Regions from separate parts of the Paenibacillus vandeheii genome, predicted to be linked through region 4. Evidence: riboswitches for the same ligand, from Rfam matches in the RefSeq annotation. Region 4 holds a riboswitch; each other region holds the start of a gene.

Region 1 (4,497 bases), on a different contig from region 4:
CGAATCGCCTCCGGTGAGGCGTTCTCCACTCCGATGTCGCCTTTGCGCGTAGCATCCGCCTCCGGAATGAAGGCATGTTTGCAACCAGGTACTTTATTGGCAATGATTTTACGAATACGTTCACCCGCGTGATCCGGGTCTGTCAGTACGATGACACCACGTCTCTCTTGCGCAAGTGCAATCCGCTTTAGAATGCGCTGGTTGATGGCTGATCCACCAGTCTCGATTGTATCTGCCTGAACCGCACGGCGAATGGCTACGGTGTCATCACGGCCTTCCACCACGATCACTTCTTTTATCATGTTCCATTTCTTCCTTTCTAACGCAAAAAGAAGAGGAATATCCTCTTCTCTGCCAAACGCGGGGGAGACTGAATTCAGACCCCTCCGCCGCATATTCCGCATGAATCATTCATGCAACTATTTTATAGCATTCCCATTTCAAAGTAAAACGATTTTAGTTTGCTTCCGGCTTCACCGGACCAATCACATATACCGTCTTGCCTTTCTTCCGTCCGAAGTTCAGGGCATGCTTCACACTATCATAATACACATCAATTTTGTTGCCTTTAATGGCACCACCGGTGTCTTCCGCACGACGGAAGCCAAGGCCCTCGATATACACCCACCAGCCAATCGGAATGATTTTGGGATCAACCGCAATGGTACGTCCCTCGGTGACCCGAGTGCCTGAGGCTGTTTTTGTGCCGATACCGGGCTCTTCAGAAGAGTATGCCGTCATGGATACATTTTTCAATACTTTAGAATATTTAAAAGAACTGCCTGAGACGGTAATCACTTTGCTGCCCGAGGCAGCGGTTTTCTTCGAGTTCGTGGTTGTTGCTGTTTTTGTCGTGGAAGTCTGCGCCGATACCGTCTGAATCACTGGCTCTTTCACAACAGGTTTTGCTTTGGTGCCAACGGCGATAACTTTATCAACGCGATTCGTTGCGATCGATTTACCCACCATTTTTTTGGAGACCAGTTCTCCATCCTGGAACACTTTTTCAATATGCTGTACAAGTGTGCCTTCTTTACCGCTCACAACGACACGATTGTCGCCTTTGTACAAGCTAGGGTCAGCTGTTTTGATCACTTTATAAGCGATCGGCTGTTCCACTTCCACCGTACGCTTGGTTACACGCACTACACGAATTTTCATATCCGCTTCAACAGTGGTTCCCAGCGCAGGATACACTTTATCTTCACTTGCAATCTGAATACCTGATTTTTTAATCGCATCTTTTACCGATGAATCGGTTGTATACAGAGTCTTGGTGTCTCCGTCTGCCGTAATCTTAACTGGAACGGCCCGCTCAATAACGATGCGGTCTCCATCTGTGATCGCCCCATTCAAGGGCATGGATACCTGATCGTGAGGGCTGACTGTGATTGACTGCTCCTCCAGCATTTCCTGAAGCATTCCTGTACGAGTCTCTACCGCTTGAGCTTTGCCATCAATAACCAGTGAAATTTGTTTCCCGGCCTGACCGTAAACGACTAACAAGATCATGATTGTAAGCGCAATTGAGAAAATCGCGATCAATGCCATTTGACGCAAGTTCTCATGCTTCCACCGCAACGCGAAAGACTTACTGGATGATCGTGACTCATGGGTCTCTTCTGGTTGGAATGTGCCCACTTCTCCGTCCTCCTTCATAGCCTCGCCGTCTAAAGTAATGCATGATGTCTTTGACGCGACTATACCAAATTTTCTACAGAACACAGATCGGACCAACATAATCCGGGTTCTGCACCATGAACCAATCTTCGCAACATGATGTCATCCTCCTGAATACTTACCGTATGATGACAGTATTTCTTTTATTCAAAAACAAAAAAGCCAAAGAAAGAGTTTAAGAGGAACTCTTTCGTGGCTTCCGAATGATTCTGAATATCGGAAATTCATGCACGAGGTTGCCTCTCTTTTTCCGCTTGCGAGGTTAGCTGTCGGGTTCGGGCGAAAGAGAGCCGCCCTATCTCCGGTCACCCGCTCATGGCGGACGCCCTTGAATTCACCCCGAGACCCAAAGAAGAAATCAAATACGGCTTCGCAGATTTATACGCTGCTTTTGGGTCAGCGCATGTTGCGCATCGGCTGCAATCACCGATGTTTAAGCCCTATTGGTTCCCCCGCTCTCCGTTAACGGAGACTCAGCGAGACTGATTCATGAAAGTAATGTTGTTTCATCGGAAAGTGTCCCTTTGTTCATCCCCCGAACATCTGTCCAATTTTCCGCACAACAATTCACTGAAAAGATGATATCCTGTTTCTATGCATGTTGTAAAGCGTTGTTCAAGTACGTTTTTCTAAATATTTGGTTAAAATATTGTAATATTCTTGATTTATTTGGATCAAAAAGCAAATTAACTCCGCCTAACTCACTTTTTCACCCGTTTTGCTCGATATTTTAACGAATCCCAAATCGTTCCATGGCATTTCTGGTCGTTATTGCTGCAATTTCCTCTACCGAAATGCCTTTAATTTCCGCAGCTGCTTCTGCAACCAGACGTACATGCGCTGTCTCATTTCGTTTCCCACGATAAGGATGAGGTGTCAAATAAGGCGAGTCGGTTTCAATGAAAAATCGGTCCATAGGAACCTTCTCAAGTACCTCTTTCGGCTGCTTCGCATTTTTGAACGTGATTGGCCCTCCGAAGGAAAGATGGAAGCCCAAATCCAGGCACATTTTTGCCGTTTCCCAGCTGCCAGAGAACGAATGCATGACACCGCCTACTTCTCCAGCCTTTTCTTCACGCAGAATCTTTACAATATCCTCATGCGCATCCCGGTTGTGAATGACAATCGGCATATTCAACTCACGGGCCAGTCCAATCTGTTGTCGTAATACGCGATGTTGAACCTCTTTCGGTGAAGTGTCCCAATAATAGTCTAGACCAATTTCACCAATGGCTACCACTTTTTCATGCTTGCATAAAGATGCAATCCATTCCAGATCACCCTCCTGCATCGTGATCGCATCTACAGGGTGCCAACCTACTGCCGCATATATAAAATCATAGGTTTCAGCCAGCTTCATCGTGGTTGGAATGGTCTCCCGGTTAAAGCCTACGTTAATCATGCGGCCAACGCCTGCATCCACAGCACGCTGAATCATTTCCTCGCGGTCCTCGTCGAATTGTGGGGCATCCAGATGGGTATGTGTGTCGAACAACATCATTTTGTATTTCTCCCTTCGTGTCGAATCAACGACAATCTCTTCTTTATCCACTCTGCAGATCTTAACCAGAAATAAATATTACAAATTAGATCGTGCTTTTATCTATATTTCATTTCATTCGTTCATTGAGCACAACATGTAGAACGAACATGTTCCTTCATATCTATATGTTGCTTAATTTTAGCCGGCTGAGTTGTATTCTAATTGCTCTGATTACAAAATTATGTCGATCTACATGTACTCTCCATTAAAGCAGATTACTGTATCATGAAAATAGCTCTTTTAGAAAGCCTTTTGCATCATGACTCATCAACAGCATTGCACACCATTTAATGTGAGAAATAGGGGCGTATATGGGACGGTAATTCATGAACAATCGCATCCACCTTATTTTGCGGATAATACAAGTGATGTTTTCCCCGATGAAGACCACTGATTGAACGGACGATGTCGGACACCTCTGACAACTCATGTAACTTGTCTTGCCGATCAAGCAGCAGAATCTGCTTGTCCGTTGATTCATCCGGACGAAACACATCATACGGATTATCCGATGGAAAATCAATTTCCAGATCATACTCGGGATTGAGACCTGCTACAGTGAAGGCTTCCCGAATCTCTTCAATCATGTTTACGTCGATCTGTTCAATCTCTACATACTTATATAATTTGCGATCTATAAAACGTTCGCATAACTCACTTAGAACAGCATCGTCCTCTTTGCGCCACTGCATAAATGCCGTCTGAATCAAAGCTTCGTCCAGTTGTAAATATTCGTCCACCGATAGATCTCCCTCGAATAACTGGGGCAGTGGATCGATCATGAAGCGGAATTGGAAACCTTGCTGTATGAGACTTTTCGCCCGCTTAAATATTTGCCGCAGTATAATTTCCGAACTTCGGGTAACCGGATGAAAGTAAATTTGCCAGTACATCTGGTACCTGGACATCAAGTAATCCTCCACGGCGTGCATGCCCGACTCCTTAACCACGATTCGTCCGTGATATGGACGCAGCATACGCAGGATACGGTCAAGGTCGATCGTCCCATAATTTACACCTGTGAAGTAGGCATCCCGCAGCAAATAATCCATGCGGTCCGCATCCAGTGGACTGGTGACCAAATTAACAACAATGGGCTTTTCATACGTTTTTTGAATAACTGAAGCCACTTTCTCGGGAAAATCGGGAGCATACCGTCTTAAGATCGCCCCTACTTCGGTGTCACCTGTAATGATCCGACAAGTCCAATTCTCATGATTCATATCGAAAGCTTCTTCTATAGAGTGAGAGAATGGCCCATGTCCAAGATCATG
Region 2 (4,497 bases), on a different contig from region 4:
ATCAACATAAACGTTTAGACATATCGAAAGTAGTTTAATTACGTTTTTGATTTTGATTTCATTTTGATTTCAATGTTCAAATTTAATCAATGGAACGACACCGTTCCTCTTCATATAGAATATCAATACTTCAAAGTCGGGTGATTATATTATGAGTAAAAAGAATCCGTTCAACACTCCTTCCAATGAACCATTGGCTGCGGGTATGGCCCCATCTCTCGGGGAAGCCCACAGCTCCATGAAGGTGCCTCAGAACGCTGCTTGGTGGAAAAAATTCCTTGCTTTTGTTGGACCGGGTTACCTGGTTGCCGTTGGATATATGGATCCCGGGAACTGGGCAACTGATATTGCAGGTGGTTCACAATTTGGCTATACCTTATTATCCGTTATTTTAATTTCGAACCTGATGGCTGTTGTGTTACAGTCTCTCGCTGGCAAGCTCGGGATTGTCACAGGACGGGATTTGGCGCAAGCCTGCCGCGAACGATTCAGCATGCCTGTCGTGATGGTGTTATGGATATTGTGTGAGCTTGCGATTGCAGCCACCGACCTTGCGGAGGTTATTGGTTCAGCCATCGCACTCAAGCTGCTATTCAACATTCCCATGTTATATGGCGTCATTATTACCGCAGTCGATGTACTTGTCATTCTTTTGCTGCAAAATAAAGGCTTCCGTGCACTGGAATCCCTCGTCATTGTGCTGATGGCTACCATCGCCCTCTGTTTCGGGATCGACCTGTTTCTCGCCAAACCGGATATGGGTGGCGTCATGCACGGCTTTGTACCAAGTGTCGAGATTTTGCAAAATCCAGCCATGCTCTACATCGCCATCGGCATTATTGGCGCAACCGTGATGCCCCATAACCTGTATCTGCATTCTTCCATCGTACAGACCCGTCAGATTGAAAAGACACCTCAGGGTAAAAAAGAAGCGATTCTGTATTCCACTATGGATTCAACCATCGCTTTAACGCTGGCCCTGTTCATCAATGCAGCCATCCTAATTGTTTCAGCTGCCGTGTTCCATAGTGCAGGTATGACCCAGGTCGCGGAAATTACGGATGCTTACCATCTGCTGACACCTTTGCTGGGAACCACCATAGCCAGCATCCTGTTCGGTGTAGCCCTACTGGCTTCAGGCCAGAACTCAACACTCACAGGCACGCTGTCCGGACAGATTGTAATGGAAGGCTTCCTGAACATTCGTATTCCGGCGTGGCTTCGTCGACTGGTAACACGTCTGATCGCGATCATCCCGGCGGTCATCGTAACAGCCATTGCCGGAGAGCACGGAACAGAGGAACTGTTGATTCTGAGCCAGGTTGTGCTGTCCCTGCAGCTACCCTTTGCCGTCATTCCGCTGATCATGTTTACGAGTGACAAAAAAAGCATGGGGGATTTTGCTAACAAGCTTTGGCTCAAAATCACCTCCTGGATCATTGCCGGAGTTATTGTTGTCCTGAATGTGTATCTGATCATCCAGACCATTATGCTGTTCTAAGCTAATTGAAACGAATCCGTATTTTGTCTAACTCAAAAAGGCTGATCAACTCAAGTACCGTTCCCTTGAGACGATCAGCCTTTTATATGTTTTAGCAGAACCTAATCCAACCTGATCCATACCGATTAGATTAGCTCTTAAATACCGCTTTTAGTTTATTTATCAATTTTGAGTTACCATCAGCAAGGGAAGTAGCTCATCCAGTGATTCAACCGTCCAGTCCGGACGCTCTGCATCTGCTAGCTCCGGCTGGAACCTGCCATACCCCTGCAAAATTCGGATCGTGTGCATACCCAGCTTCTTAGCCGGAATAATATCATTATCAATCCGATCGCCGATCATGACCGCTTCCTCCGGTTTACATCCCGCCTGTTTCAGAGCTACAGCATACAATTCAGGATCAGGCTTGGACACTCCTTCTTCAGCGGAACAGGCCAGCACATCCACATACTTGCGTAAGCCGTAGCTTTCCAGACGATTTTCCGTTCCCGGGCTCTGATTGGCAATGATGCCAATCTTATAGTGCTGCGACAACGTCTGGAGAACAGCGTCGGCTGACGCGAAGGGGCGCTCAAGCTCTTTGCGGAACTTTAGCTTCTCCTGTATCTGTTCCCGGTGCCCTTCATCGCTAATAAGGGTACGAATAGCCAATTTCATCGGCCATTGCTCGTAATTTCGGTAGGAAGCGGCAAATAGTTCTCGTACCGTCTGCATTTCCACCTGGTAACCCAGTGCGCAAGCTTCACGAACGAACTGACCGATAATATCATCCACCGGCTCCCATTCGTCCACGAGCGTATCCCCCACATCAAAGAACAACCATTGTATTCCACGTACATCCGGCACGCCTATTCCTCCTCGTTAGCCACAGGAAATTCATTTCCCCATTACCCAAACCATAAAAAAGAAGACTCACCATCACGCATGAGTCTCCTCAAGATTCCGTTTATTTATGATTTCAATTATAACAGGCAGCTTACATCGGATCAATCACAGGAATAGCACTAGACACTAGATACTAACCATTAAGCAAAAACCCAACTTCCCCATTCAAGGAATATACAATACGGTCTGCACCCATTCCCCGATAAATCCCTTTGGGATGGCTCTGTTCTGTAATGACACACAGGGACTTGGATGTCCAGGAGCGGCAGATCTGCAAATATCGGCAGGTCAGGTTTAAGCTATTTTCAAAAATAAAAACATTGCCAACACTGCCTTGCGGCAAAAACCATTTCTGAGCTGCAGCCGTGTTCATGCGAATGACATGCTCCACACCGATTCTCCGGAGCCTGCGCTCTTCCCCTGCACTGTTGGTCAGAACGGCAAACGGCATTTTTTTGTACATCAGCAATTTGATAAATTTACGTCCTGCTTCATTTGGAGCAGTCACTAAGATCATCTCTTTATCCATCATTTGTTCCTCCCTTGGCGTGAAAAGACAACAAAAAAGAAGCGTGGGGGACCAAGGCCTCCCGGACGCTTCTTAATAATCCATAGCAAAAAGACACTATGAACCAGCGTACGGCTTGTTGCCTCTCCCTTCTAACGCTTACGAGGTTAGCTGACGGATTCGGACGCGAGAGTCGCCCTATTTCCGGCTGTCACCGGAAAATTCACCCCATGGATGCCCACTGTCCTGGACAGTTCATCCTGTTGGTTCCCCCGTTTCCCACCCATGAATGAATGGAAACTCAGCGATTAAAACATCGTTCCTTTATCATCATTAATCAGAGCGATATTATCGTTTGTTTCGTTTTTCATGTAAAATTTAATTTAAATTGGAATTACGATATGAATCATACACCCGTGCCATATCGGTGTAAAGTCTGCGCAGATCACCGAATCGACGGATTTTTGCCATTTCCCATCAATAATAACGCTTACAACACATCCATTCTCTACCCATCTCTTTAAAGCTCTCTAATTCTCTCTTTAGCGAAATTCAGGTAGCAAAACATTCACAGTTCATACACGAGAGGTCCAAATGGGGTTAAAAAAACAATATTAATTTTGCAATATTTAATTGCAATCAATATAATAGAAGATAGAAGAATATGAAATGGAGGCGATTTTCATGTCAGTCTACGACTACAAAGTAAACACCCTTCGCGGTCAGGAAGTTGAGATGTCCAACTATCGTGACAAAGTATTGCTTATCGTGAATACAGCAAGCCAATGCGGCCTTACACCTCAATTCAAAGGTCTGCAAGAACTCCAGGACAAGTTTAAAGACTCCCCATTTGAAGTTCTTGGTTTTCCAAGCAACCAGTTTGCACAGGAAAAAGGCTCTTCTGATGATATTGCCGAGTTCTGCCAGATGAACTATGGTATCAGCTTCCCGATGTTTGAGAAGATCGATGTGAATGGTTCAAGCGCTCATCCTCTATTTCAGCATCTTACCAAAGAAGCACCCGGCGTACTCGGCTCCAAAGCCATCAAATGGAACTTCACCAAATTCCTTGTGGATCAGAACGGACGTGTTCTGAAACGGTATGCTCCCAAAACAACACCTGATAAAATTGAAGCAGACATCAAAGAATTGCTCAAATAAGAAGTAGAGGTCATCCGAACCGGCAGGCAGAGTGAACATGTATTGAGGGAAACCGGGTGACCCTTTTTTGTCTGGACTCATCTTTACTGTAAAAAAACATAAAAAAGAAGCTCCCCGTACGGGAAGCTTCTTTTTAATCGTTCTTATGATGCGGTCGAGAGGACTCGAACCTCCACGGGTATACACCCACTACCCCCTCAAGATAGCGTGTCTGCCATTCCACCACGACCGCATGTCGTAAATAATCGGCAACAGAATTGATTATACCCGCTTCAGGTTTAAATGTAAAGCATTTTTAATATTATCATTTCAACTGCGCTTTCCCTTCCAAAAATCGTATAATCTCGTCATTTTCTCCTATAAAGCACATATGATTAAAATTGATCCCGTTTTTATATCCGAGCAGGCTGATCACTCTTCTTCCTTTATAAGGAACAATTAC
Region 3 (4,497 bases), on a different contig from region 4:
CACCCGATTTGAGGTCAAGCTGCCGAAAATTTTTGCCCGCATGGGAACAGCAGATAACTTTGTTATGGCAGGTCAATGGTTCCCTAAACTTAGCGTATATGAGCCAGTTGGCACACGAGGTCGAACGTCCGAAGGCTGGAATTTGCATCAGTATCATGGCAATTCAGAGTTTTATGCAGATTTCGGCATCTATAGTGTACGTATTCGGGTACCGGAAACATACAAGGTGGCTGCCACAGGATTCCCAACCCAACAAGCTGCGGTGAAGAACGGCGAAAAAATCTATCAGTTCTATGCCGATGATGTACATGATTTTGCCTGGTCAGCCTCACCTGATTTTGTTTATGCGGAAGAGCCCTTCTCTGCTCCTAATGTGCCTGGCGTTCGAATCAAGCTGTACCTCGACCCTGCTCATGAGGATCTGAAGGAACGCTATTTCTATGCAGCCAAAGCAGCACTATCCAATTATAGCAAGTGGTTTGGCCCTTATCCGTATTCTACACTGTCCATCGTTGTCCCGCCCAAATCGGGGAATGGTGCAGGGGGAATGGAATACCCTACCTTGGTCACTGCCTTCGGTGCGGATGATTCCGCCCCTGGTTACGATCTGGAACGAACGGTTGTGCACGAGATTGGACATCAGTATTTTTACGGTATGGTCGCCAGTAATGAATTTGAAGAGGCTTGGCTGGACGAAGGATTCACCTCCTATGCGGAAGACAAACTGATGGAACAGGAATACGGACTTATCCCGAATCTGCCCGTACAATCAGGTCTCATTACTTCCCCAGCTCCACTGACACAAGACTCCTGGAAGTTTGATTCCCAGAATCATTATGCAGCCAACGTATACACAAGAGGCAAGCTTGTATTACTCGGGATCGAGCAGCAGGTTGGTGCTAAAACGATGGAGCGCATTCTCTCGACCTATGTGAAGAAATACCGCTTCAAACACCCTACTTCATCTGATTTTCAAAAGGTCGTGGAACAAGTGACCCGCACGTCCTGGTCGGATTATTTTGAACAATACGTGTACGGAGACGGCATGGCTGACTTTGCAGTGGAGAAGATCAAGGTCACTCCCGTTCTGAAAGATGGTCAAACCTTGTACGAGTCGTCGGTTACAGTGCAGAAAAAAGGCAGTGAATATACGAAGGTGCCTGTTCGAATTATGTTCGAGGATGGGAAAACCATGACGAAAGAATGGGATGGTAGCAAGGAGCGCATTACCTACAAATTGACCTACACTTCCCCGGTTTCCTGGGCGATGACTGATCCGCTATACACGATCGTGCTGGAGAACCATCATATGAACAATTTTCTGAAAGCCGGACTGGATGAGCCAACCAAATCCCGCTGGAGCATGAGCGCAACCAAACTTATAGAAGCTATATTCGGAAGTCTGTCATGGTGAGGTGGATACAGTGAAAGCGAAAATACGTGAAGGCTGGTTTCTCGTCCGTCAGCATATGTTCATTGCGGCACTCTTATTTCTCTATCAATTAATATGGGGATACTTTCTTTATCGGATGGTACAGTCAGCTGTAGTCCCGCTTCTCCTGCGTTATCCTGAACCTGATGCCGGGGAGCTAAGTACGATTCTATTCAAAATGGAGAGCCAGCTTGGTCTGTCAACGAACCCGGAGGTCCATCGCTATTTATGGATTCTAGGAGCTATGCTGCTGCTGCGGATGCTAATTAGCCCGCTCATTCAGGCAGGGCTGCTCTACTCGCTCCAGCATTTTAATCATTCGGAAGAGCGCGTTCCATTCATTCGCGGCATCAAAAATTTGTGGAAACCGATGCTGTTGCTTCACACGATTCGAACCGTATTGCTGCTGCTGCCGGCTTATTGGCTCGCACCGAAGCTCTATTCCATCTTTATGGATGGCTTTCATTCCCTCCAACTGCTCTTGCCGGGTATTCCCTATGTTGCTGGTTGGATTGTATACGGGTGGGTAATACATCATGCCCTTCTCTACATGCAGTTTGGGGTCTCGGCTCCTGACGGGGAAGGTGGAGCGCGTGGTACGTTCCAGGCCCTATGGATTGCTCTGCGCCAAACCATCACCCTGATCGGTATTGCGACCCTGCTGGGCGGTCTTCATCTGTTGGTCTTTGGTGCCTTTACCTCAGCTTCATGGTTAGTAACAGGCTTAACCGGCCTTATACTACAACAAACGTACCCACTTGCCCGGTGCTTGCTGAGTCTGTGGAAAATATGCGCCCATTTCCGGTTATGGCAGTCCAACTCGGTCAAGGAATAAATTGAACGGTTAAAATTGTTACCATCTCTATGTAAAGTTAAGCTCATCAAATGCCGTTAAACAAGCAAACCTCGACCTTTCCCCGTCAAAGGTCGAGGTTTTTTTTGCTAATTTTGTTGCTAAACGTTGCCAAAGTGATATACCTCTGTTACAATAATCGCAGTGAGTTTTTAGTAACAACTTTGTAATCTTTACCTTCATATTTGTAACTACTTAAAATTTAATCGTCATTTCTTGATTTCGCAGGTGCACAACTAGCATAGCCAAATTCCTAGCACCTGGGAAGCGGGGGAACCAGTTATGGGTGAATTGATCTTGCAACAGAGGGATCATAGGGGACCTTCAACCGAATCCTTAAGCTAACCTCGCAGGCATTGGAAGGGGTATATCTTTTGTTTAAGAAGAAACTAACCGCAGCTGTACTTAGCCTCACATTCGCATTATCGCTTGGAGCAGGCAGCGCATTCGCAGATTCAAAAATGGACCAAGTCATTGATTCAGCAATGGGAACTACATACAAAAGCGGAGGAACAACGCTTAACGGCTTTGACTGCTCTGGGTTTACAAGTTATGTATTCGACAAGCTGGGCATTGATCTGGCACGCCAATCAAGTTCGCAATTCGACATGGGCGATTCAGTATCCCGTATGGAAATGAGACCAGGTGATCTGGTATTCTTCAATACAACGGGCAAAGGGGTCTCGCACGTAGGGATCTTTGTAGGAGATGGAAAGTTTGCACACTCCTCTTCTTCCAAAGGAGTTACAATCAGCGCATTAAGTGAAAGCTATTGGGCTAACCGCTATGTTGGCGCTAAACGCATTATGAGCACGGACGCATATGAGACATTGGCCATCGACTAGGGACAAGCTGAGCAACGTCATGCTGTAACAATAACACTACTGTAACGAAGCATAATAGAACCGTCTGGTACATTCTCCGCAGGAATGTATCCGGCGGTTTTTTTGTGCTTCGTTTCCATCAAAAGTATTTTGGGATAAGCTATCTAACCTAACTTTACTTTTTTAGGGCTATTTTGCATTGCTTCGTCCGTGCTCTTATAATGTTTTTACCCATCCCACTATAATATAAACGAAATTACCGGAACTTTTGTTTCACTTTTTTTCAATAACAAGGACTTGCCAAATGAACGCCTCTTTTGTAGAGTGAAAACAAGATAGATATGGAATGACATATCTAGGCTATTGGACAAATTAAAATCAGTATAGCTTGTTCACAATGAGAGGAGCGTGCAGTTGTATGGATAAAGCCCCTGTGACGTTTCACGTTGTGCCCATGCAAGAAGAACATGCGGAGCTCATCTGTGATTGGCAGTATGATCCGCCTTATAATATTTATAGCTGGCTACCCTGGGAGCAGATGAAAGCACTCGAAGTGGAATTCGGAGATCCCCAGCTACGGAAGGAACAATATGCAGTGGTGTTGGGAGAGGATCATCAAATTTGGGGTTTCGCTCAATACTTCCCACTTGAAGGTGTCACCCGCATCGGGCTTGGTATGCATCCCGAACGCTGTGGACATGGTCTGGGGACGGCTTTTGTCTCGGCCATTGTGCAGGAAGCGATTCGCCGGAACCCGGCAAACGAAATTGATCTGGAAGTCCTGACCTGGAATGAACGGGCCATTCGTGTCTATCTCAAGGCCGGATTTGTTACGCAGGATACATACGAACGACAGACACCGAGCGGTTTGAAACCTTTTTACTGCATGGTCTATGAAGGTCCTCGGGGATAAATAAATCATAAAATGGCACTAAAAAGTCCCGGTTATGTGATTAGTTCAAAAAATTACCACAAAATGCTATGATGTAACTACAGGTTCCGTTATAATGATATGGATAGTTTCAGGTTAGATGATCTTTCATTCTGGAGGGGACATAAGGGATGCACAAATGGATCATGAGCGGGGTATTTTTTGCAGCGTGCGCTTTAGCTATTGTACTAATGTTTACGCTTCCAGGGAAAGAGGAAGTTGCAGAAGAAGCGAAACCGACGATGCCGGAAGTTACCATGGATGCAGGACAGGCTGAGACACTCGTCAAAGCAAATTGTATTACCTGCCACGGTGATCAGCTTCAAGGGGGCATGGGCCCTAGTCTGCAGAAGATTGGAAGCCAGGACGATGTGGAGAAGATTTATACGACCATTGTCAAAGGTAAAAGCGGCGGTATGCCTTCGTTCAAAGATAAGTTGAAGGATGAAGAAATCGC
Region 4 (4,497 bases):
GTAATATATATGGTGGAATTATGGCTACAATTTAATGAATCAACAATGAAACATCTCACATCATGCATAAATACGGATCCCCCGGGCATACCAAAGAGAACGCAATTTGGGAAAAGGAGGCACTAACATGCGCATACGCCTCATCATGTTATCCATCATGGTCATTCTTCTGGGAGGAAGTTACGCCCCTGCTCAGATATGGGCATCTACAAGCCCGCAAACCGAACCTGCTTCGAAGTCTGATTCTTCCGAAGAGGAACAGCTGACACTGGGACAGCTCAGACAGAAATATGCGGATACGTTCAAAACCAACGGCCCTTCAACAAAAAAGGTCGCACTGACTTTTGATGATGTACCTGATCCGCGGTTCACCCCTCAAGTGCTGGATATTTTAAAAAAATACAAGGTACGGGCTACCTTTTTCATCGTGGGACATCGCGCTGAGAAACATCCGGATTTGGTGAAACGCATGGTGAAGGAAGGGCATATTGTTGGCAATCACAGCTACAATCACCCCCAGTTCAGTAAGCTATCCATGAATGCATTTCGCAAACAAATCTTACATACCGGGGATATTATTCGAAATCTGGTAGGTTACACACCCAAAATGATTCGTCCACCCTATGGCGACATTAACGAGCAGCAGCTGCAATGGGCGGCCAAACAACATTACAGCATTGTGAACTGGAACGTCGATTCCCTGGACTGGAAGGGCCTCTCCAAAAAGGAAGTCAAACAAAATATCCTGTCTGCCGTCAAACCTGGTTCCATTGTTCTGCAGCATGCAGGAGGCGGGGTCGGATCGATATTAAATGGTACTATTGAGGCACTGCCTGAAGTCATCGAGGAGCTGCGAAACCGCGGGTATGAGCTGGTAACTTTGGATGAACTGTTGGAACTGCCCAAGGGCAAGTAGGGTCATGATCACCGGAATCGGATATGCAAAAGGGTGTCCTTCAATCACAATATTTTGATTGAAGGACACCCTTTTCGGTTTAATGTAGGTTCAGTTGTAGTCTCACATGCTCATGTGCAGCTACTCTTTTGATTTTATTTCAAAATGTAAAGTTCAACATCCTGAATACCAAATGTGTTCACGGATTGCTTGCTGCCAGGAATAAAGATATCAATTTTATGGCCTTTGATGGCACCACCCACATCACGGGCTGTAGCAACAAATGCCTGTTTAGGTAGTCCTGGATGTGTATGACCCGTTACCAGTACTTTTGTACCCAGTGGAATGATACTAGGGTCTACTGCGATCGTGCCCAGTTCGAGCGGATTACCGAAGTAATCTACTGCACCCCATCCTCCATTTTCGGAAGCATCCGCGGAGTATGCTGTTGCTTTTACGTCAACAGTTTTGCTGTAATCAAACGTTTTCCCCCAGGCCTGTACCACCTTGCTATCCGAATTTACGTCAAGACTTGCGGCAGTCACCGTTTTGGCCTCTGTTTTTGCTGCTGCAGCAGAAGCTGTGTTCGTTGTGTTACCAGGGATCGTAATTTTCAATCCCCCATAAATGTTGTAGGCTGAAATGTCATTGTTAGCTTTAATAAGTGCGTTAAGTCCAACTCCATATTGTTTGGATAAGGTGTAGAAGGTATCCCCCTCTTTGGCCACATGAACTGAATCAGCATGAGCCGGAACGGCTTGAATGAGCATTGCTGCTGTCAGCAAAGCTGTTGCTGTTTTGGCTATACGTTTCTTGTTAATCATGGTCTTCCTCCCTCATTATGCCTGCGAAGTTAGTTGTCGGATTCGGATGGAGGAAACCACCCTATAGGTTCAATTACATGAATAATTTATGTAGCCCTAATTCACCCCAAGCCGTGTGCAAATGATTCTTCCCCAAGCACACTCTGCATCGTTACATCCCCCACACTCCCACCTCCGGAAGTTTCGGCAGGAACAAATATATCACAATTTTGTAACCAAGAGTCGTAGTAAATGTTACCATCTGGCTAAACCACTTCAACTTCTATGCTGAATTCAAGCGACTTTTTTCAATAAATTGTCTATTTGGACTTCAATCATTGATGACAGAAACGTTACTTTTTATGTAAATCTGTTCGTATCCTCACATAACAAAACATCCCTGCCGACTGGGCGTCGACAGGGATGTATGGAGCGGATGAAACTTTCACCCACTGGATAAATTTTTGTTTTGCATCTTGCTCATCATCCTTAAGAACTTAAGGATTTGGATGTATTAGAGCACTTTAGCGAGGAAGTCACGTGTACGTGCATGCTTGGGTTGACCAAACACTTCATCCGGCGTTCCTTCTTCTACAATAACCCCGCCATCCATAAACAGAATGCGGTCACCCACTTCGCGAGCAAAGCCCATCTCATGCGTTACAATGACCATGGTCATACCACCTTCAGCAAGGCGCTTCATGACATCCAGCACCTCACCGACCATTTCAGGGTCTAGTGCAGAAGTTGGCTCGTCAAACAGCATGACATGCGGCTGCATTGCGAGAGCTCTTGCAATGGCTATCCGTTGTTTCTGTCCACCGGACAGCTGGTTTGGATAGGCGTCTTTTTTGTCGGACAGGCCGACCGTCTTGAGCAAATCTGCGCAAATTTGTTCCGCTTCGTGTGCAGACTGTTTTTTCACTTTGATGGGAGCAATCGTAATGTTCTGCTGGACCGTTTTGTGCGGGAACAGATTGAAATGCTGGAATACCATCCCCATTTTTTCACGAGTCGCATTAATGTTATGTTTGGGATCCGTGATCGATACTCCCTCAAAATCAATCTCCCCGGAAGTTGGCTGCTCCAGTAGGTTCAGACAACGTAAGAAGGTACTTTTCCCCGATCCGGACGGACCGATGACCACGACAACCTCACCTTTGCCTATTGTTACGTTGATGCCCTTAAGCACATCGTTGCTTCCATATGATTTGTGTAATTGTCTAACGTCTATCACTTGCACTCAACTTCCTTTCCAGTCGACCCAGCAGCTTGGACAAAATGAACGTCAGCACAAAGTAAATGGCTGCTGCAATCAGGAATGGGTTCATTCCTTGGTACGTAATGTTTTTGACCACACTTGCCTGGTACATAATGTCCACCATACCGATAACCGAGATAATGGAGGATTCCTTGATAATTGTCACGAACTCATTACCAATCGCCGGCAGCACTGCTTTGAACGCTTGGGGAAGGATGATGAAGCGCATTGCGGCACCTCTTCCCATCCCCAGGGAACGAGCTGCTTCCAGTTGACCGCGATCCACCCCCTGGATACCTGCACGGAAAATCTCGGCAAGATAGGCACCACTATTAATGGAAAGGGTGATAATACCCGCCTGAAGCGGCGTAAAATTAATTCCAAGGGTCAAAGCAAGTCCATAATAGATAATCATTAACTGAACCAGCATAGGCGTACCACGAATAACCTCAACGTAAGCTGTTCCGAGCCAGCGCAGAATTGCGACGTCATGCAGACGGAACAGACAGATGATCAAACCAATAATGACCCCGAATATTACACCGAGAGCAGACAGTAAGAGCGTATAGCCCACACCTGTCGCATAGAAGCTTTTGTACTGCCAGAACACTTCAAAAATATTTTGGCTTTTATTCACCTTGTCTGCCATCAACTGGCTTGCTTCTGTAACCATCTGATCAATTTTATTTTCGCTTTTCAGACGTTCGAGCGTTCCGTTGACTGCATTCAGCAATTCCGTATTGCCCTTGCGAATCCCGATCGCCGCTTCGACCTGCTCTTCATCCGGGATCGCAGCAGATAGTCCAATAACATCATCCAGATAGCCGGCAGCTACTGTATCTTCGACGATCGCAGCATTCACACGATTGGTCTGTAATTGCAGTACGATATCAGATATTTTATCAAGTGCTGTCAATTTGGCGCCTGGGATTCCCTGACCAATCGTTTCCTGAATGGAACCTTTTTGGACTCCAATTTTTTCATTTTCCAGATCGGCCATGGTTGAATATTTGTCTTTATCCTCATTGCGAATCATGATAACTTGTTTCGATTTATAATAGGTATCGGAGAAGTCGATGCTTTTTTTACGCTCATCCGTTGGCGTCATTCCCGAGATGACCATATCTACACGACCACTCTGCAATGCAGGAAGAAGTCCGTCAAAACCCATATCCTCTATTACAAGTTCTGCCCCAAGATCGGCAGCAATTTCTTTGGCAATCGAAATATCAAAGCCGACAATTTGATCTTTACCATCAATGACTTTATGGAATTCATATGGTGCAAAATCGGCGCTTGTACCGAGCACCAGCTTTTTACTGCCTGAATCGCCTGTAGTTCCCGTTGCCGACGCAACCGGTGTAACCGTAGTGAGCAAAACCACAAGAGCTATCAGCATCATGGTGTAACGACTAATCAATTTCAACCCTGTTCTCCCCTTATAATACTTTGTATGCTTTCTGTTGTTGATGCCTGAGTCATTATAAAGTAGAATGCATGATTATGCAATGCATTTCGACATTATAAATCTTGACTAG

Evidence for each region. A riboswitch is a leader RNA that binds a small molecule or an ion and turns the genes downstream of it on or off. The one in region 4 is predicted to bind cyclic di-AMP.
Region 1: linked by a shared signal. The riboswitch ahead of P5G61_RS29660 (resuscitation-promoting factor) and the one ahead of P5G61_RS18015 (3D domain-containing protein) in region 4 are both predicted to bind cyclic di-AMP.
Region 2: linked by a shared signal. The riboswitch ahead of P5G61_RS04695 (HAD family hydrolase) and the one ahead of P5G61_RS18015 (3D domain-containing protein) in region 4 are both predicted to bind cyclic di-AMP.
Region 3: linked by a shared signal. The riboswitch ahead of P5G61_RS30705 (C40 family peptidase) and the one ahead of P5G61_RS18015 (3D domain-containing protein) in region 4 are both predicted to bind cyclic di-AMP.

Annotation. Positions count from the first base shown of each region.
Region 1 is NZ_JAROCD010000022.1:13,531-18,027, reverse strand. It holds gene rnmV (ribonuclease M5) at 1-302, opposite strand, end outside; gene P5G61_RS29660 (resuscitation-promoting factor) at 457-1,641, opposite strand; cyclic di-AMP (ydaO/yuaA leader) riboswitch at 1,916-2,169, opposite strand; gene P5G61_RS29655 (TatD family hydrolase) at 2,411-3,181, opposite strand; gene P5G61_RS29650 (HD domain-containing protein) at 3,511-4,497, opposite strand, start outside.
Region 2 is NZ_JAROCD010000002.1:421,374-425,870, reverse strand. It holds gene P5G61_RS04705 (Nramp family divalent metal transporter) at 206-1,501, shown strand; gene P5G61_RS04700 (HAD family hydrolase) at 1,664-2,347, opposite strand; gene P5G61_RS04695 (HAD family hydrolase) at 2,520-2,915, opposite strand; cyclic di-AMP (ydaO/yuaA leader) riboswitch at 3,035-3,211, opposite strand; gene P5G61_RS04690 (glutathione peroxidase) at 3,579-4,055, shown strand; tRNA gene P5G61_RS04685 (tRNA-Leu) at 4,205-4,287, opposite strand.
Region 3 is NZ_JAROCD010000025.1:20,315-24,811, reverse strand. It holds gene P5G61_RS30715 (M1 family metallopeptidase) at 1-1,414, shown strand, start outside; gene P5G61_RS30710 (hypothetical protein) at 1,425-2,267, shown strand; cyclic di-AMP (ydaO/yuaA leader) riboswitch at 2,519-2,656, shown strand; gene P5G61_RS30705 (C40 family peptidase) at 2,660-3,130, shown strand; gene P5G61_RS30700 (GNAT family N-acetyltransferase) at 3,528-4,022, shown strand; gene P5G61_RS30695 (c-type cytochrome) at 4,172-4,497, shown strand, end outside.
Region 4 is NZ_JAROCD010000008.1:308,381-312,877, forward strand. It holds gene P5G61_RS18010 (polysaccharide deacetylase family protein) at 128-916, shown strand; gene P5G61_RS18015 (3D domain-containing protein) at 1,051-1,719, opposite strand; cyclic di-AMP (ydaO/yuaA leader) riboswitch at 1,722-1,918, opposite strand; gene P5G61_RS18020 (amino acid ABC transporter ATP-binding protein) at 2,213-2,935, opposite strand; gene P5G61_RS18025 (ABC transporter substrate-binding protein/permease) at 2,922-4,385, opposite strand.